Regions from separate parts of the Mesorhizobium sp. M0491 genome, predicted to be linked through region 2. Evidence: riboswitches for the same ligand, from Rfam matches in the RefSeq annotation. Region 2 holds a riboswitch; each other region holds the start of a gene.
What was found. Region 2 has a riboswitch for cobalamin ahead of NKI69_RS11505 (ABC transporter ATP-binding protein). Riboswitches for the same ligand answer to the same signal wherever they lie in the genome.
Positions count from the first base shown of each region.

Region 1 (6,488 bases), on a different contig from region 2:
TTCCTGCCGAGCGCCGCAAGGGCTGCGGAAAAGCCGCCGATGAAGGCGACGTCGGCGGAGCCCTCGAGGATGTCGCGGCCGGGGTCGTCGCCGGTGTGGACGAGAAGATCGGCTTCGGCGATGCGGCCTTCGAAGGCGCCGGGCGCCGAGATGCCTTCTCCTTCTGCGCCGCCATAGGCGTGCGAGGTGGCGTCGAGATAGGCGCGGCCGATTTCTTCGCGCGCGGCCCAGTTGCCGGAGGACAAGATATCCTCGACGCCGGCGCCATAGGTGCCGGGCGAGGTGCCGAAGATGCGCGGGCTGAGCTTGCCATCGGCACGGGTTTTGGCCGCGAGCGGGTTTTCCGTATCGTCCTCGTCGCGGGCGGCTACCGCGTTGGCGGCGGCATCGATCAGCGCGATCTGGGTCGGGAACATGTCGCGAAAAAGGCCGGATATGCGCCAGGTGACATCGACGCGCGGGCGGCCGAGCGCGGCCGGCGGTAGCACCTCGATGCCGGTGATGCGGCCGGTCGCCGAATCCCATTGCGGTCGGCAGCCCATCAGCGCCAGGCCTTGCGCGATCTCCTCGCCGCCGGTGCGCAGCGATGCCGAGCCCCAGAGATCGATGACCAGCGAGCGCGGCCAGTCGCCATGCGACTGCATGTAGCCGCGCACGACTTCCTCCGCCGCTGCCTTGCCCAGATCGTAGGCGGTCGGCGTCGGTATGGTGCGCGGGTCCGAGGTGAACAAATTGCGGCCGGTGGGCAGAACGTCCGAGCGACCCCGCGCGGGCGCGCCGGCCGGGCCGGCCTTGACGTGGCGGCCATCGAGCGCCGCGAGCAGCGCCGCTTTCTCGGCTTCAGCACTTTGTCGCCGCATGGCGTCGGGCTCATCCTCCGGAGCGCGGCCGTAGATATGCAGCCCGTCCTTGATGGCAAAATCCTTGAGGTCACAGAGCCAGGCGTCGATGCGGCGCAACGCTTCGTCGGGTGCGTCGGTCGTGGCGACGCCGGCTTCGGAGGCGAGACCGGTCTTTTGCGCGGTGTCGACGATCAGCTCTGCCAACCGGTCGCGGCGGCGACGGTCGAGTCCGTCGGCCTGGGCATATTCATCGACCAGCCGCTCGAGCTTGTGTTGGTTTTCGTCGAGCCCGGCGCCGGTCAGCGGCGGCGGCAGATGGCCAAGGGTGACGGCGGCGATGCGGCGCTTGGCCTGCGCCGCTTCGCCTGGGTTGGAGACGATGAAGGGATAGATGACGGGCAAGGCGCCGGTGACGATCTCGGGAAAGCAGTTCTCCGAAAGCGCAACGGTCTTGCCCGGCAGCCACTCCAGGGTGCCATGCGCGCCGACATGGACAAGCGCGTGGACGCCGAGCGACTTGCGCAGCCACAGGCCGAAGGCGATCAGCGCATGGCGCGGCGGCAGCGTCGGGTCGTGGTAGTCGGCGCGGCGGTCGACGGAGCGGCCGCGGTCTGGGGCGAGGGCTACGGTGATGTTGCCGAAGGTGGCGGCGCGGAAGGGGAAGTGGGCGGCGGTTGGCGCTTGAGCACCCCCCTCTGTCCTGCCGGACATCTCCCCCGCAAGGGGGGAGATTGAGCTCTCATTGCCGCTTTCGCCAGCTACGAACGTCGCAGAATGAGCGCCGATGGCGGAACTGCCGATCTCCCTCCTTGCGGGGGAGATGTCCGGCAGGACAGAGGGGGGTGCCTCGCACAAACCTATCTCATATTCAGCCTTCCAAGCTGCATCTACGGCAGCAATTGCTGCAGACGGCAGTGCCTTCGAGAACTCCACATAATCCCTCAAGGCCAAGCCATGCCCGCCCTGGCCCAGTCGCGCCAGCAACTCACGCGGCGTTTGCGGAATCCCCTCAACGACATAGCCCTGTTCGCTGAGGTCCTGCAGCATGGCCAGCACGCTGGACGGGACATCCAAACCCACGGCGTAGCCGGTGCGGCCGGGCGCGCTCGGATAATCCGGGATCAGGATGGCTAGCTTGCGCTCGGCGCGGGGCGTCTCTTGCAACTTGATAAAGGCCGCGACGCGGTCAGCCACTTGCGCCACACGATCCGGTTCCGGCCGGTTGGCAAAGGCGCGGTGGCCAAGTGCTGGATCGGTCTCGCTCTCACCCTTAAAGGAAATGGCGCCGGCCAGGATGCGGCCGTCGAGTTCGGGCAGCACGACATGCATGGCAAGGTCGGCGGGCGCCAGGCCGCGCTGGTTGGTCTCCCAGACATCGTGGCGGGTGGTGGCGACGATGACCTGGAAGACCGGCATGCCGGCGCGGTCGAACAGGGTCTCATTGCCGGGTTCGGCGCCGGACGCGAAAGCGGTCGCGGTGATGATGGCGGCGGGTTTCAGCGAGGCGAGTGCTGTTTCCACGAAGGCCAGGGATGCGGGGTCCTTGAGGCTGGAGACGAAGATGGGAACCGGCTTGATGCCGCGCTGGCGGAGCGCTTCGAAAAGCGCATCGATGGGCGCGACATCGGCGGCCAATAGCATCGAGCGATAGAACAGGATGGGGATGATAGGAGCGTTGACGTTGTCAGCGTCGAGTTCCTTCACACCCCCCTCTGTCCTGCCGGACATCTCCCCCGCAAGGGGGGAGATTGCGCTGTCATTGGAGATTTCGCCAATTGTCGAGGTTGCGGACGCGTCAGCTTCTAATGAAACGGGAAAAGAGCCGGCTTTGATGAAGTCCGATCTCCCCCCTTGCGGGGGAGATGTCCGGCAGGACAGAGGGGGGTGTGAAGGATCACCAACGACCCCAAGTCCTGGCTCATAAAACCCGGCTTTCGGCACTGGAACCGGCTCTGCTACGTCCGCATCCGATCCAGCCAGTCGCGCCAGCCTCCGCACCAGCGCGCTCATATTCGCCGGGCCGCCCTCGCGGAAATAGTCGAGCAGGCCATCGAGCTCCTGGCGCGGCAGCGTCGAGGCTTCGATCAGGCGCAGATCCTCGTCGCGGCATTCGCCGGGCAGCAGCGCCAGCTTTATGCCGTGTGCGCGAGCGGTCGAGGCAAGCTGGTCGCAGCCGTAGCGCCACCAGTCGTAGCCGCCGAGGAGGCGCACGAGGATGACCTTGGCGTGGCGGGTGACGCTGTCGACCCAGAGGTCGACGGACATGGGATGGCGCAGGTCACGCAGGGCAGCCAGCCGCATCGAGGGCAGGCGGCCGGCATCGGCCTTCCAGGCTGCCGCCAGTCCGGCGAGGTCGCTGTCGGTGAAGGACAGGGCCACGATATCCGCCGGCGTCTGCCGCAGATCGACCGGCTCGGCGAGGTCGTCGAGCGAGGCGGATGTCGTGGTGAGGATGTGCATCGCAACCCGTGTCCGAGATCAGCCGGCGAGTATACGCTCGATCGCCGGGCGGTTCAGCCCCTTCAGGCCGATGACGACGAGACGCGAGCGGCGGTCGTCCTGCGCGGTCCAGGCGCGGTCATAGTAATGATTGACGCGCGGCCCGACGGCCTGCAGCAAGAGCCGCATGGGCTTGCCGCCGACCTCGACGAAGCCTTTTACGCGCAGCACGTTCTCTTCTTCGGCGACGGTGGCGACGCGCTTTGCCAACTCGTCCGGATTGGCGATCGAGGCAATGTCGACGATGAAGGTGTCGAAGTCGTCATGCTCATGGTCGAATGCGCCGTCATGGTGGGACTTGCGGTTTTCGATGTCGTCCTCGACGGCGAGACCGAGCCCGAGTAGCACGGAGGGATCGACCTTGCCATGCGACGTCGGCACGATCTTCACCGCGCGGGCGGAATGTTCGTTGATGATGGCGTTGGCGCGGGCGGTGCCGGCGGCGTCCATCAGGTCGCTCTTCGACAGGATGATCAGGTCGGCGCAGGCGATCTGATCCTCGAACACTTCTTCCACCGGATCGTCATGGTCGAGCGTCTCGTCCCCGGCGCGCTGCGCCTGCAAGGCGTCCATGTCGTTGGCGACGCGGCCTTCGGCCAGCGCCGGGCCGTCGACCACGGCGATGACGCCATCGACTGTGACGCGGCTCTTCACGCTCGGCCACTGGAAGGCCTGGACCAGCGGCTTGGGCAGCGCCAGGCCCGAGGTTTCGATCAGGATGTGGTCGACCCTCGGCGTCAGCGCGAGGATCTTGTCGAGCGCCGGCACGAAATCGTCGGCGACGGTGCAGCAGATGCAGCCATTGGCCAGTTCGACGATGTTTTCCTCCGGGCAGGTGTCTATGCCGCAGCCCTTGAGGATCTCGCCATCGATGCCGATGTCGCCGAATTCGTTGACAATGATGGCAATGCGCTTGCCGCCGGCGTTTTCCAGGAGATGGCGGACCAGCGTCGTCTTGCCGGCGCCGAGGAAGCCGGTGACGACGGTGCAGGGAACGCGGGAGAGGTTCGCAGGCGAATCTGGGGCAGTCATGGTCAATCCTTCAGCAGGTCTAAGGGAGGGATGCGGGCAACGAGGCCACGCTTCAGGCTATCGGGGCGGCCGCGCCATGGAATCAGGCCGTCCTTCGAGGTGGCGAAGAGCTTGGCGCCTGTCACGAGGTCGGCGCCGCTGGTCGTGGTCAGGTCGCCGAAGACATAGCTCCAGCACCCGTCGCGCAGGATGGCGGCGCTGAGGCGGCGCTTGCAATTGCCGAGGCATTCGACGCTGCGGATGCGGATGTCGTCGCCGGATGCGGCGCGGCGCGTGTCGTCCGCCAGCAATTCGCCGGCGCGGGGATGAGCGTCGGCGCCGGTCTCATCGCGGCAGGAGGCGCAGACGATGATGGTGACGCCGGCCAAGGCATCATCATGGCCGGACGAAATATCCGCTGTGCCAGCCGAAAAACTGCTGTCGTGGTCCAAGATCGGGCTCCTTGCCCGGAAACCCGCCGGGCGATCGGATTCTAAAGTCGCAGACGGCAGGTCTCCTGGCTCGCGGGTCATCGCCTTGGTAGCCGCCTTCCCGGGAACTCCCCAGTGGCTTTCGGCCTTGGCTCTTCGCTTACAGTTGCGGGGACAGCCGCGGATTTGGGATTTTGCCCCGCACCGCATTCCCTCTTAGCTCTTGCCGTTGCGGGCAAGAGACCATCTGAACCGGATTTAGGCTTTTGCGGGCAGCGGTGTCAACGCAACGCAGGGGCAATCTGAAATCAGGGGCGGGGACGCTTCACTACCACTGACCGCTCTTCGCGAATGCCATCTTCGTTGTTGGGATCAGGAAAAGCTGTAACGAAAGCCGTCAGAAGGATATCTCCATCTTGCCGGTCCAGCCATCCGGCGCCGTCACCCACATCGAAGTAAATGCCATCAACTTTGAAGCCGAATGTGTCTCCAGCAGGTCAGGGTAGCGTTTTCGGATTGCCTGCGCATGTACGTCCCATGAAAAGGACGAAATCCTATCGAGGCACTCCTGCACCTCTTGGGTCAGCCTGGCTTTGATATCCATTGTTTATCCGCTAGCCTGTGTACGTTGGCTCAATTGTTATCTCCCGGCAACGCAAGGATGACCTGACGCAGCGCCTGGTACCCGTCGCCGTGGTGCCAGTCCTGATCAACGAGGAGCTCTTGACCTTCCGGCCAAGTTTCGTTGTCCAGGAGAATTTCGTTGCCGACCAGTGCTCCGCCATAGCTCGCCAGGAATATCCGGATGAAATGACTGCCAGGGCGAACCTTAGCCGTGAACAGTTTTTCCAAGCGGGCATAAAACGCTGGATATGTCCGGTTGAGAGTGCATTCCACTGCAGCCTGTGTGATCACAGGTCCACCGTAGATCTTCCAGCCAGCATCATTCCGTTGCCAGAATGCAATCTCGGCTTGCATGTTCTCGCAAACATGCTCCGCAAGGCCCTCGATCAGCACATGAAATACACCGATCAGGAATTTTCCGAATGCTTGGAAAATCGCCTGTTCACGCGTGTCGCCCAGTCCAACAAAAGATTCGATGACCGGCTGAGTGCCTAGCAACGGTGAGAAGACGTAGATTTCGAGAACAAGCCTGCGACCCGAGCCTGACGGCTCCTTGTCGAAAACTTGGGCTTCAAAGCGCAGGTCTTCCAGTTCAATCCTGACATCGTTCTGTCCACGGATGGCGCTGATCCCATGCGCAATCAACGCTTCGTGAATCAGGTCGAGAACCTCTTGCGATGCCATCATTGAACCTAGGCCGACAAAACTCCCTCAAACGGCTGCAGCCGACGGCTGATGTCAAGAGCGCCCGTCGCTGATCACGCTCAGCAGCGCCGGCCCCAAATCCCCGGCAGGCGTCACTTCGATGCGTTCGAGACCGAGCCAGCCCTGCATCTGCTTCAATTCCTCGAACAGCTCTGCAGCGGTTTCAGGCGGTGCACCGGGCTCCGCATAGGCCGCATGGACGCGCAGTATGCTGGCCGGGCGATCGGCCTTGAGGTCGACGCGTGCCACGATCCTGTCGCCGAGCAGGAACGGCAGGACATAATAGCCGTATTGCCGCTTGTCGGCCGGCGTGTAGATCTCGATGCGGTAATGGAAATCGAACAGCCGCTCCGTGCGCGAGCGCTCGAAGACGACC
Region 1 covers NZ_JAMYRE010000033.1:34,173-40,660, reverse strand. The annotation lists gene NKI69_RS30550 (cobaltochelatase subunit CobN) at 1-3,302, opposite strand, end outside; gene cobW (cobalamin biosynthesis protein CobW) at 3,321-4,373, opposite strand; gene NKI69_RS30540 (DUF1636 family protein) at 4,376-4,804, opposite strand; cobalamin riboswitch at 4,843-5,046, opposite strand; gene NKI69_RS30535 (hypothetical protein) at 5,181-5,387, opposite strand; gene NKI69_RS30530 (DUF6348 family protein) at 5,417-6,094, opposite strand; gene NKI69_RS30525 (winged helix-turn-helix domain-containing protein) at 6,146-6,488, opposite strand, start outside.
Region 1: linked by a shared signal. The riboswitch ahead of NKI69_RS30540 (DUF1636 family protein) and the one ahead of NKI69_RS11505 (ABC transporter ATP-binding protein) in region 2 are both predicted to bind cobalamin.

Region 2 (6,488 bases):
GATGCGCTGAAGGAAGCCGGCATCTTCCAGCCCTGCCTGCTGCTCGATCGCGACCGGCTGGACAGCAACATTGCCCTGGTGAAAGACAGGCTCGACCCCGGCCTTGCTGTGCGGTTGGTCGACAAATCGCTCGCCTGCCTGCCGCTGCTTGCGCATATCGGCAAGGCGCTCGGCACCAATCATGTCATGACCTTCCATCCGCCGATCAGCGAGGCGGTGCTGAAGGCGTTTCCGGATGCCGATCTGCTGTATGGCAAGCCGATGCCTGTCGATGCGGCAAGGGCTGTGCTTTCGAGGGGCGCGGTCGACTGGTCGCGTGTCTGCTGGCTGATCGACAGCGAGGAGAGACTGGCGGAATATGGCGCCCTCGCTGGCGAACTCGGCATCGGCCTGCGCATCGCTTTCGAGATCGATGTCGGGCTGCATCGCGGCGGGTTCGCCAATCCTGAGGCCTTGTCGAAGGCGTTGAGCGCGTTGCCGGCCCGGCTGCATTGCGAAGGCGTCATGGCCTACGAGGCGCATGCGCCGCTCATTCCCGGCCTTTTCGGCGGACCGGCAAAGGCATTGGCCAAGGCGTCGGCGCAGGCCTCGGCGTTCGTCGCCTGTCTCGGCGCCGACCAGCGCCGTATCCTGAACATCGGCGGCAGCAAGACCGCGCTGCTTCATCATGGCGGCATGGCCAACGAGGTCTCGATGGGCTCCGCCTTCGTGCTGCCCAGCGACTTCGATACGCCAGGACTCGACGGCTTCCAGCCGGCGGCCTTCATCGCCACGCCGATCCTGAAAATGGTCGAGCCGATGCTGCCTGGCCCGCCGGCCGTCACCCGCCTGCTGCAGGCGCTCGGCCGCTTCCCGCGCAAGGGCTGCTATCTCTATGGCGGCAAGTGGATGGCCGAGCCCGTCTTCCCCGAAGGCATGAAGGCGAACGGGCTGCTCGGCCTGTCCTCCAACCAGCAATTCATGGGCTTGCCCGCCGACGCGACCGCAAAACCCGGCGACTACGCGTTTCTAAGGCCGACGCAGAGCGAAGCCGTGCTGCAGCAGTTCGGGTCGATCGCTGTGTTTTCCGGCGGCGGGATAGTCGATCGCTGGCCGGCGCTGCCGATGGCCTGACCGACTACGCCTTCACCGGTATCCAGATCTCCAGCCCGCCATTGCCGCTGCGCGGGTCGAACTCAGGGCCGTAGCGTTCGAATTCCGGCGCATCCGATATCTCGTGGCCGGAAGCCGGCAGCCATTTGTTCCAGATCGTATTGACCGTGCGGCGGATGGTCGAGATGTGTTCGCGGTGGGCAAAGACCGCATATTTCTGCGCCGGCACCCGCACCCGGCTGAATTCCCTCGGCAGGTCGGAAAAATCAGACACTTCGACGCCGGCGATGTAGTCGAAATTGCCGGCATCGTCGCCGTTGACGCAGACGCCATAGGCGACATCGCCGGTCTCGCCCGGAATGTTGCCGATATAGGGGCCGAAGCGCTGCCATTGCATCGGAATGGCGGCGCTGGTTTCGCAGCTGTAGCGTTCGCCGAGGCCGGCGATCAGGAACGGCCGGCTGGTCTCGAAACGCGGTGGTTCGAGATTGGTGAGGAAGGACTGGTCCATCAGGATCGGCTCCACGAGGTCGAGCTTGTCGAGTGTGCCTTGCGCGCGCACCAGTTCCGGCGTGGTGCCGAACTGATCGCGGAAGGCACGGGTGAACGCCTCATGCGAGTTGTAGCCGGCGTCGAGCGCGACGGAGAGAATGTCGGGCGCCCCGCCGGCCAGCTTGCGCGCCGCCTCGGTGAGCCGGCGTGAGCGCATGTAGCCCATCACCGAGCGGCCCGTGGCAGCGCCGAAAGCCCGCGTCACATGAAAACGCGACACGCCGCTGCTTTGCGCGATATCGTCAAGCGAGATCGCCTCCGGCAGATGACTTTCGACGAACCACAGCGCTTTCTCGGTCGGGTTCATTTTGCTCCTCGCATTGGCCAGATCATCCTGCCGTTTCCTGGCGCGGCCAGTTTGATCGAAATTGCGCATCCCGCGCAATCGAACCGATCCCGTCACAGTCGCACACCGATATGGCACAGCGGTCGAGCGCCCCTTGCCGCCGACGAGCCAAATTCGGCAGGCTTCGCTTGACAGCGCCAGGCGGCATCCTCTAAATGCGTAATGTTATTACATATCGAGAGCGTGAAATGCATGTTTCCCCTAGCCGGCCCACCACTCCGTCCGAGAAATCCATTGCGAAGCGATTGGAGGAAATCTACGCTGAAGCGGTGATGGTCCCCGAGTCGAAAGGCGAGGGGTGAAAAGGGAACACGGTGAGATCCCCAGGGGTCCAGGCCGTGGCTGCCCCCGCAACTGTAAGCGGCGAGCAAAATCCGTGAATGCCACTGGCCGGCAAGGCTGGGAAGGCAGGATGGCGCAACGACCCGCGAGCCAGGAGACCTGCCATCACTGAGTTGACCGGACGGGGTGTGCCGGGAGGAAACGCGAATCCCGGTCTTGTCGGCCGCTTCGCCAGCTTCCTTCCGTCGCCAGTTTTGGAAAGTGACGGAAAGTTGGACGGCTCTATCGATCATCGCATCATCGTGTGCACGCTTTGCCATCCCGGCAATCTGGCGGGCAGCCGATGACCGTAGCGCTTCTCGAAGCACATGACCTCTGCGCCATGGCCAATGGGCGGGATCTGGTCCAGGCGGTCAGCTTCTCGGTGGCCGCTGGCGATCGCCTAGCCATCATCGGTCCCAACGGCGCGGGCAAGACGACGCTGCTGCGCATGCTGTCGGGCATGCTGCGGCCGAGCTCCGGCGAGGTGAACCTCGGCGGGCGCCGGCTGGACGGGATTTCCGCCGCCGAGCGGGCGCTGCATATCGCCGTTGTCGGCCAGACCGACCAGCCCGATCCGCGGCTGGCGGTGATCGACTATGTCGAGCTGGGCCGGGTCCCGCACGCTCGGCTACGGCGCAGGAGCGAGGAGCGTGACATTGTCGTCGATGCGCTGCGCCGGACCGGCCTGCTGCCGCTGCTTGGCCGCACCATCGGCTCCCTGTCGGGCGGCGAGCGCCAGCGCGCCCAACTGGCGCGCGCCATCGCCCAGCAGCCAAAGATCCTGTTCCTCGACGAGCCGACCAACCATCTCGACCCGCGCGCCCGCGGCGAACTGCTTGAACTCGTGGCCGGCTTCGAGATGATGGTGATCGCGGTGCTGCACGATCTGGCGCTGGTGGCACCGTTCGCCACCAGGGTGGCGGTGATGAACCATGCCCGTCTGCAAGCGCTCGCCGCACCGCGCGAAGCGCTGACCCAAAAGCTGATTCGCGAAATTTTCGGCATCGATGTGCTGCGTCTGCGCCATCCGACCGAAGACCGCGAACTGACGGTGTTCGATGTTCCGAACCGTGCCGCGCCGCCATCCTGATTGAAGCCGTCCCATATCGATCATCCCGTCCACAGGAGCAAACCCTTGAAACGCCTTGCTTTTTCGCTTGCCTTCTCGCTGCTGGCCTCGACAGCCCTGGCCTTCCCGGTAACTGTCGACAGCTGCGGCAAGCCGCTGACCTTCGATGCGCCGCCGAAGCGCGCCGTCATCCAGGATCTCAACATGGCCGAGATGGCTTTCGCGCTGAAACTGCAGCCGTCGATCGTCGGCCTGACCGGCATCACCGGATGGTACAAGGTGGGTCCTGAGTTCAAGGCCGAGCAGGGTTCGATCCCGGAACTGGCGCCGAAATATCCGACGCTCGAAAACCTCGTCGCGGTCGAGCCCGATTTTTTCTTCGCCGGCTGGTATTATGGCATGAAGCCGGGTGGTGAAGTGACGCCCGACACGCTTGCTCCGCACGGCATCAAGACGCTGGTGCTGACGGAAAGCTGCGTCCATCTCGACAAGAGCCGCCCCGCCGCCTCGATGGACCTGCTCTATGGCGACGTCGAAAAGCTGGGCAAGATCTTCGGCAAGGAGGCCGAAGCTGAGAAGCTTGTCTCCGGCTGGAAGACGCGGCTCGCCGACATCACCGCCAAGGTCGGCGACGCCAAGGGAACGCGGGTCTTCCTCTATGATTCCGGCGAGGACAAGCCGTTCACCGCAGGCAAATTCGCCATCCCCAGCGCCATGATATCAGCCGCCGGCGGCGACAACATTATGGCCGACATGGATACCAGTTGGGGCAATACGGACTGGGAAACGGTGGCGTCGCGCAATCCGCAATTCCTCATCCTGCTCGATTACCAGGATGGCGGTGGCTACAGGAAACTGCTCGATTTCCTGAAGGCGCATCCGGCGATGAAGGAGACGGACGCGGTCAAGAACGAGCGCTTCGTCGCCCTGCGCTATGCCGAACTGACGCCGGGCCCGGCCAACATCGAAGCGATCGACAAGATCGCCAAGGCCATGCATCCGGAAGCGTTTTGATGCCTGTCGCCCAAAAGTGCGCAGCGGTTTTGGGGCAACGACATGCATGAACAAAAGATGCTGGAAGTGCGTCGCACGCGTCCTGACAGACACGACGCATTTCCAGGCTTGCGTCATCCGGCATTTGCACTGGCCATGATGGTGGGAGCGGCGGCGATCGCCGCTCTCGCTCTGCTGTCGATCGCCTACGGCTCGACGCTGATCCCGCTGACCGATGTTGTTGCCGCGCTTGGCCGCGCAGTCGGCTTCAGCGGGCACGACGTGGCCGGGCCGGTCGGCAAGATCGTCGTCGACCTGCGGCTGCCGCGCACGATCCTGGCCATCTGCGTCGGGGCCGGTCTCGGCGTCGTCGGTGCGCTGCTGCAGACGGTGACCCGCAACGACCTTGCCGACCCGTTCCTGTTCGGCCTGTCGTCGGGCGCCGCCGCGGGTGCGGTTTCCGTCATCACCGTCTTCGGCGACAGTTTCGGCATCTGGACATTGCCGGTCGCGGCCTTCACCGGCGGCATATTGGCTGCCGGCGTCGTGCTGCTGCTGGTTGCGCGGGTGAGGGGGCAAGGCCCGGAGCGGCTGATCCTTGCCGGCCTTGCCGTGTCCTTCATGTTCACCGCCTTGACCAACTATCTTGTCTTTGCCGGCGATCAGCGCGCCGCCCACTCCGTGCTGTTCTGGACCATGGGCGGCCTTGGCCTGGCGCGCTGGGATAATATCTGGCTGGGCGCGCTGGGAGCAGGCACCATTCTGGCTTACGCGCTGTGGAACCACCGCCGGCTCGATGCTTTCCTGGCCGGCGAAAACGCCGCCGAAAGCCTGGGCGTGCCGGTGGCGCGGATGCGAAGGATGACCTTTCTCGTCGCCGCCTTCTCGACGGCGATCCTGGTCTCGGTCGCCGGCGTCATCGGCTTCGTCGGGCTGATGATCCCGCATCTGTCGCGGCCGCTGGCGGGCCCCTTGCACCTGCGCCTGGTTGCCAGCTGCGCCGTCTTCGGCGCCGTGCTGTTGCTGGCCAGCGATCTTCTGGCCCGAACGCTGCTGCCGCCGCAGGAACTGCCGATCGGCATCATCACCAGCTCGGTCGGCGCGTTCTTCGTCGTCACCATGCTGATCCGCAACCGGCTTTGAGTGCGGCCTGGGTCAGGGCCGCGATTACTCTCCCGAAATGCCCAGTTGCACCCGTTGCTTTGGGCGCTTCGACTGGAACAGGGCAAGCAAAAAAACGCCGGCCTGAACGACGACGATCGTCGGGCCGGTGGCTGCGTCGATGTGATAGCTGAGGATCGTTCCCACGACGCTCGACCCGATGGCGGCCGCGGCGGCAATGGCGAGCATGCGCTCAAAGCTCTTCGTCAAAAGAAAGCCGATCGCTCCCGGCGCGATCAGCATGGCGATGACAAGGATGATCCCGACAGCCTTCAGCGAGGCCACGATGGTCAACGCGAGCAGCGTCAGCAGCCCGAAATGCAGCAGGTTGACGGGCAGGCCGATCGCGCGCGCATGGGCCGGATCGAAACAATAAAGCAGCAGATCCTTGCGTTTTGCCAGAACGATGAGGATCGCCGGCACGACGATGACCGCCGCCTCGATCACGTCGCGCCACTGGACGCCGAGCATGTTGCCGAACAGGATATGATTGAGATGCTGGTCGGTCTCGACCTTGACGAACAGCACCAGGCCAAACGCGAACATGCCTGAGAAGACGATGCCCATGACTGCGTCCTCCTTGATCCGGCTGTGCTGCTTGAGGTAGCCCGTCGCCAGCGCGCAGCCAAGTCCTGCCACGAAGGCGCCGAAGGCAAGCGGGATCCCGGCGATATAGGCGAGCACGATACCCGGAAGCACGGCATGCGAAACGGCGTCGCCCATCAGCGACCAGCCCTTCAGGACGAGATAGCAGGACAACACTACGCAAATGGCGCCGACCAGAACGGCGACGGCGAGACCGCGACGCATGAATTCGTGACTGAGCGGTTCGGCGATCCAGGACCAGATCGTCATCATGACGCGACCTGCGATGCGGCACGTGCCGCCCGGCGTGCGGCGAGCCGCCCATGTTTGGGTGCGAAGACGAAGGCAGTCAGAAAGACCACGGTC
Region 2 covers NZ_JAMYRE010000007.1:219,867-226,354, reverse strand. The annotation lists gene NKI69_RS11515 (DSD1 family PLP-dependent enzyme) at 1-1,113, shown strand, start outside; gene NKI69_RS11510 (AraC family transcriptional regulator) at 1,118-1,951, opposite strand; cobalamin riboswitch at 2,247-2,453, shown strand; gene NKI69_RS11505 (ABC transporter ATP-binding protein) at 2,616-3,404, shown strand; gene NKI69_RS11500 (ABC transporter substrate-binding protein) at 3,450-4,397, shown strand; gene NKI69_RS11495 (FecCD family ABC transporter permease) at 4,533-5,519, shown strand; gene NKI69_RS11490 (metal ABC transporter permease) at 5,544-6,392, opposite strand; gene NKI69_RS11485 (metal ABC transporter permease) at 6,392-6,488, opposite strand, start outside.

Region 3 (6,488 bases), on a different contig from region 2:
CGAAGATCAGGGCAAGCGTGATGATCTGAACCGGCCGCAGGCGGATCGCCGAGCCGCTTGAGTTATGGTCGACCGGCCGCACCTGGGGCTCGGTCGAGCGTTGCAGGATGAAGGCCGCTGATCCGAATGCGAGAAATAATGTGCTCACCAGAACGCCGGCTTCCGGGAATAGGGCGGCACTCAGGCCGACCGATAACGATGCCCCGGCGATATAGACCAGTTCATCGGCCACGGACTCGAAGGCGAATGCGGTGTTCATCTGCGGTCGTCCTCGGAAAATCTCTGTCCAGCGCGCCCGCACCATCGCAGGTATGCTTGGCATGGCGGCGGCCAGGAGTGCCGACACGAACAGCGTCCACACCGGCCAGTCCTGGTTGGCCGCCGCTATGAGGACGGCGAAAGCCAGCACCGCGATGATAGTGGTGGGCACGACGATTCGTGTCTGGCCCAGGCGGTCCACCAGTCTCGATATTTGCGGCGCGACGAAGGCGTTGGCCAGCGCGTATGTCGCCGAGACGGCTCCAGCCAGCCAGTATTCGCCGCGCGCCTGCGACAGCATCGCCACGATGCCGATGGGCGCCATGGCGATCGGCAGGCGCGCTAGGAAGCCGGCGGCCGCAAAGCCCTTGGCGCCGGGGGCACGAAAGATTTCCGCATAGGGATTTTGCATCGGTTGGTTCCTCGACAAAGGACGATTGGACAATTACATACGGAGCGTATGATGATTAGATAGAGCATACGCCGCGTATGTCAATTAGCATACGAAGCGTATGTGAATAGGTCCAGGACACATGCACAAACCCCGCAAGGAGATGATCGCCGAGACGCGCGCAAAGCTTATTGCGGCGGCCCGTCATGCCTTCGGCACAACAGGCTATGCGGAAGCCTCGATGGATGATTTCACCGCTTCGGCCGGGCTGACGCGCGGTGCGCTCTATCATCATTTCGGCGACAAGAAGGGGCTGTTGCAGGCGGTCATAGCCCAGATTGACGGCGAGATGGCGGCGCGCATCAATGAGGTCGCGTCGAGAGCACCGACCCGCTGGCAACATTTCGTCGACGAGTGCTCGACCTATATCGAGATGGCGCTGGAGCCGGAAATCCAGCGCATCATGTTCCGCGATGGCCCGGCCGTGCTGGGGGATCCAGCGCAATGGCCGAATGCCAGTGCGTGCATCGCTTCAATGACCGACCATCTGACCGCGCTGCAGGAGGAGGGGGTCGTTGTCTCCAGCCTCGACCCCGAGACCGCCTCGCGACTGATCATCGGAGCGAGCAGCCAGGCAGCGCAACGGATCGCCAATTCGAATGACCCCGAAACGACGTCGAAGAAGGTGGTGACGGCGTTCAAGCAACTGCTTGAAGGCCTGCTGAAGAAGCCGGATCCGCAGTCGAATTGAAGTTCTCACCGGAGCTTTCGTGCCGGCAGCTGTTCACGATAGGAATTTTTCTTGACACCATGCCCTCAGCTAAGGTATATATTCGTCCATGGTGCTGATTTGCGCCAGTGACCGGCCGCACAGGCGGGTTTTTCGTTTGATGCTCCGTCAGCCAACGCGCTGGCGGGCTCCGAACCAACCCGTTACCCCGAATTCGTCGCCCTTTGGCGTCAGGGCCGCAATTGACAATCGCCGGGTTGAGTCCATCCTCTTCCACCATCTCTGAGGCGGAGATTCGGGACACATGTGGGATTTCGAGATCGGCCGGTCGGTGTCCATCATGATGCGGACCTGGCCGTTCATCGTCTTTCGCATGATCGTCTATTTCGGCATCACGCTGGCCTATATTATGGCAACCGGCACCGGCGCCTCCGTCGGCTATGGCGTTGGCAATATCTCCACCGATCCCGACGGGCCGCTGTCGTTTGCCCTGTGGGGCGGCGTGGTCGGTTTCGGCGTCGTCTCGATCGCCGTCTACTGGATCCGCGAATACATCCTCTATGTCGTCAAGGCCGGCCACATCGCCGTCATGGTTCATCTGATCGACGGCCGCGACATTCCCGGCGGTCAGGACCAGATCGCCTACGCCAGGGATGTCGTCACCCAGCGTTTTGCCGAAGCCAACATCCTTTTCGTCGTCGACCGACTCGTCAAGGGTGCCATCCGTGCCATCACCGGCCTGCTCGGCGGTATCGCCGCCTTCCTGCCGATACCAGGCCTGAGCGGCCTGGTCTCCTTCATCAACACGGTGATCCGCCTGTCGCTGACCTATGTCGACGAGATCATCCTCGGCTACAACATCCGCATCAATTCAGCCTCGCCCTTCGAGACGGCGCGCCAAGGCGTAGTGCTCTATGCTCAGAACGGCAAGGTCATGGTCAAGAACGCCGTCTGGCTGGCGGTCATCATGTGGGGCATGTCGTTCATCATCTTTCTGATGATGCTGGCACCTGCCGGTGCGATTCTGTTCCTGATGCCTGGCCAGCTCGCCGGCTGGGCTTTTGTGCTCGCCATCGTCTTCGCCTGGGCATTCAAGGCGGCGTTCATCGAGCCTTTCGCCATCGCCTGCCTGATGCAGGTCTATTTCAAGACCATCGCGGGCCAGGTGCCCGATCCGGCCTGGGACGCCCGGCTGGCCGAGGCATCGTCGAAGTTCAGGGAGCTCAAGGACAAGGCGCTGGCCTCCTTCGGCGGTTCGCGCTGGGCTACGGCCGGCGCCACACCCTGATCGGCTGGGCGGATGGTGTCTGGTGAGGCAGGAACGGTGTTGAGGCGCGCCACGGTGGATTTGAGCTGTGTCTCGCCTTGCCCGGAAAAGGTCTCGCTCATGATCAGCTCCGGCAGCGGCAGCCGCCGTCCCCAGCCATGCGTTTCAAGGTCCGGTTTGGGAGCGAACTCGGAAACACGGCCGACGCAGAGATAGGCGACCGGCGTTACGTGATCCGGAATGGCCAACAGCCGCTTCAGCGCCTCAGCCTCGATGATGCTCACCCAGCCGACGCCAACGCCCTCGGCACGCGCGGCCAGCCAGAAATTCTGCACCGCGCAGACGGTGCTGTAGAGATCCATCTCCGGATTGTGCCAGCGTCCCAGCGGCGAACCCTTCGAGCGCTGCCGGTCGCAGGTGATGCAGATGTTGAGCGCGCTCTCGCAGATGCCTTCCAGCTTGAGCTTGCGGTACAGCGCCTGTTTTTCCGCCTCGATCGCCGGCAGTTCCTGTTCTCGCGCGGCCAGGAACAGGTCGCGCACCTCCGCCCGTCGTTTGACATCGCGAATGACAATGAAATTCCATGGCTGCATGAAGCCGACCGATGGCGCGTGATGGGCGGCAAGCAGCAGCCGTGCCAGCACGTCGTCATCGATCGCGGTGGGCAGGAAATGGCTGCGCACGTCACGCCGCGTGAACATGGCGCGGTAGACCGCATCGCGCGCATTCTGGTCAAATCCATCGTCAATGGCAGCGGTCATGTGTTCCGGCATCGCTTGTCCCCTTGCGATTGCAGATTCAAAACTGACAGAGCGTACTTTGTGCGTCCAAGTAGACGCACGTCGCTCTGATGCCATCCGCCTGACCACGCGGATGACAATGCCTGCCAGGCCGGTCTTCTGGCTCGGGATCAACCCGCGTCCGGTGCCTTCCCGTCATCGACAGTGGCATTTACCGGCGCGGTCCCCCTCACAGCGTTGGGCACGCCACGGAATTCAACCGTGTTCCCGATTCTCCCGCTTGCGGCGGGCACCAGGCAGTACCAGGGACCTTACGCCGAAGCGCCCGCGGGGCCAATGCCTGCGGCGACGCGAATGGACGCAGTCGCGATTTTCCCCAGTCATCGGCCGCCCGTGCATGGCCTTTGTCGATCCGGGTCACTAGATTAGGACGATGACCACCCGTCTCTACACCCATCCGATCTTCCTCGAGCATCTCACGCCGCCCGGACATCCCGAGCGGCCCGACCGCTTACGCGCCATCGAGCGCGTGCTCGACGACGAAGCCTTTGCCGGGCTCGATCGTATTCAGGCGCCGGAAGGCGACGAGGCCACCATCCTCTACGCGCATCCCGCCGATTTCGTCGCCCGCGTGCGCGCCGCCATCCCCGACGAGGGGATTGCCCGCATCGATGCCGACACCACTGCCAGCCCGAAGAGCTGGCAAGCGGCGATCACCGCGATCGGCGCCGCCAACGCCGCCGTCGATGATGTCTTTTCGGGCCGCGCCGACAACGTCTTCGTCGCCGCCCGGCCGCCCGGCCATCATGCCGAAAAGACCACGGCGATGGGCTTTTGCCTGTTCAACACGGCGGCGATCGCGGCGCGTTATGCGCAGAAGAAACACGGTGTCGAGCGCGTTGCCGTCGTCGACTGGGACGTGCATCACGGCAATGGCACGCAGGATATTTTCTGGGACGATCCGTCGGTGCTCTATTGCTCGACACACCAGATGCCGCTTTATCCCGGCACCGGAGCGAAGACCGAAACGGGCGCCGGCAACATCGTCAACGCACCGCTGGCGCCGCAGACCGGCAGCGAAGTGTTTCGCGATGCCTTCCTGTCGCGCGTCCTGCCCGCGCTCGACAATTTCGCGCCCGACCTGATCATCATTTCGGCGGGGTTCGACGCGCACCACCGCGATCCGCTGGCCGAGATCAATCTGACCGAGGATGATTTCGACTGGGCGACCGGCCAGCTGATGCAGCGCGCGGCACGCCACAGCGGCAACCGGCTCGTCAGCCTGCTCGAGGGCGGCTACGATCTGCAGGGATTGGCATTTTCGGTCGCCGCCCATGTCGGGCGACTGATGAAAGGATGAATGATGGCCGATGAGACCAACGAAGACGTCAAGGCGATGAGCTTCGAGCAGGCACTCGATGCGCTGGAGAAGATCGTCGATGATCTGGAGCGTGGCGACGTGCCGCTCGACCAGTCGATCAAGATCTATGAGCGTGGTGAGGCGCTGAAGGCGCATTGCGACCGGCTGCTGAAGGCCGCCGAGGACAAGGTCGAGAAGATCAGGCTGTCGCGCGACGGCAAGCCGGTTGGAACGGAGCCACTCGACGCGGATTGAGGCTCGGTCCGAACGATGGCCTCGCCTCACCGGTTTTTGGACATGATCATGATCGAGGATATAACTCGTTCCGATTGAAACAGCTCAAGGACAAGAGGAGATACGGAAGCGATGTGCAGAAACATCAAGACCCTGTTCAATTTTGATCCGCCGGCAACCAATGACGAGGTGCGCGACGCGGCTCTTCAGTTCGTCCGCAAGCTGAGCGGAACCACGCGACCCTCGAAGCAGAACCAGCACGCCTTCGACCATGCCGTCGAAGCCATCGCCGCCTCGGCGCGCGAACTGCTCGATTCCCTGGAAACCCACCAGCATCCGCGTAATCGCGAAGAGGTGGCGGCCAAGCTGCGGGCAAAGGCGGCGATCCGCTTTGCCTGATGCGGCCAGGCGGCCTTCGACCACCGACAAGGAGAGTCCATGAGCTTCTTCCCCGGGAAAGACCCTGAGGCAGGCGATGCCTTCGCCAGCGATCAGATCGAATTGATGGTCATACCCAACGCCAAGGATATCGGCGGTTTTCAGGTGCGCCGTGCCCTGCCGACGGCAAAAAGGCGGCTGGTGGGGCCGTTCATCTTCTTCGACCGCATGGGTCCCGCGATCCTGCGCGCCGGTCAGGCACTGGATGTCCGTCCGCATCCGCATATCGGCCTGTCGACGGTCACCTATCTGTTCGACGGCAAGATCCGGCACCGCGATTCACTCGGCACCGAAATGGTCATTCAGCCCGGCGACGTGAATTTGATGACCGCCGGCCGCGGCATCGTCCATTCGGAGCGTACGCCGGAGGAACTGCGTGGCGCGCCGATGTCGGTATCCGGCCTGCAGACATGGCTGGCTCTGCCGGACGACAAGGAAGAGGTGGCTCCGGTTTTCGAGAATACCGCAGCGCTTCGGCTTCCCGAGATCGAAGCCGAAGGCGTCAACGGGCGCCTCATCATCGGCGATTTCCAGGGACTGCGGTCCCCGGTCAGGGCCGACACGGAGACGCTCTACGCCGACCTGCGCCTGGCGCCCGGCGCCAGCGTGAAAATCCCTGCTGATGCGGAAGAACGCGCCATCTATACGCTGGAAGGCGAGGTCTCAATTTCGGGTGATGTATTCCCAGCCGAACGGCTGCTGGTGTTCCGTCCCGGTGACGAGATCGTCGTGTCGTCGCAGACCGGGGCGCATTTCATGCTGTTCGGCGGCGCCTCTCTTGGTTCGAAGCGTTACATCTGGTGGAATTTCGTCTCGTCGTCCAAGGAGCGCATCGAACAGGCGAAAGAGGAATGGAAGACGGGCCGCTTCGACATCGTTCCCGGAGACGAGGAAGAGTTTATTCCGCTGCCGGAAAGCTGATGCCCTGTCACCCAAAAGTGGCAGAACGAAATGCATAGACAAAAGACTAGGGCCTGATCCGCGTCACTGACACACATTTACTTTCGCCGGCCGGCGGCCTATTCGCCCATCAACCGAAAGCCCGAGCACCGTGAACGCAACGCCGCATA
Region 3 covers NZ_JAMYRE010000023.1:19,856-26,343, reverse strand. The annotation lists gene NKI69_RS25865 (MFS transporter) at 1-670, opposite strand, end outside; gene NKI69_RS25860 (TetR/AcrR family transcriptional regulator) at 792-1,400, shown strand; gene NKI69_RS25855 (hypothetical protein) at 1,684-2,667, shown strand; partial or broken gene bluB (5,6-dimethylbenzimidazole synthase) at 2,790-3,407, opposite strand; cobalamin riboswitch at 3,519-3,698, opposite strand; gene NKI69_RS25845 (histone deacetylase family protein) at 3,820-4,746, shown strand; gene NKI69_RS25840 (exodeoxyribonuclease VII small subunit) at 4,750-5,001, shown strand; gene NKI69_RS25835 (DUF2277 domain-containing protein) at 5,113-5,379, shown strand; gene NKI69_RS25830 (pirin family protein) at 5,419-6,339, shown strand; gene dxs (1-deoxy-D-xylulose-5-phosphate synthase) at 6,470-6,488, shown strand, end outside.
Region 3: linked by a shared signal. The riboswitch ahead of bluB (5,6-dimethylbenzimidazole synthase) and the one ahead of NKI69_RS11505 (ABC transporter ATP-binding protein) in region 2 are both predicted to bind cobalamin.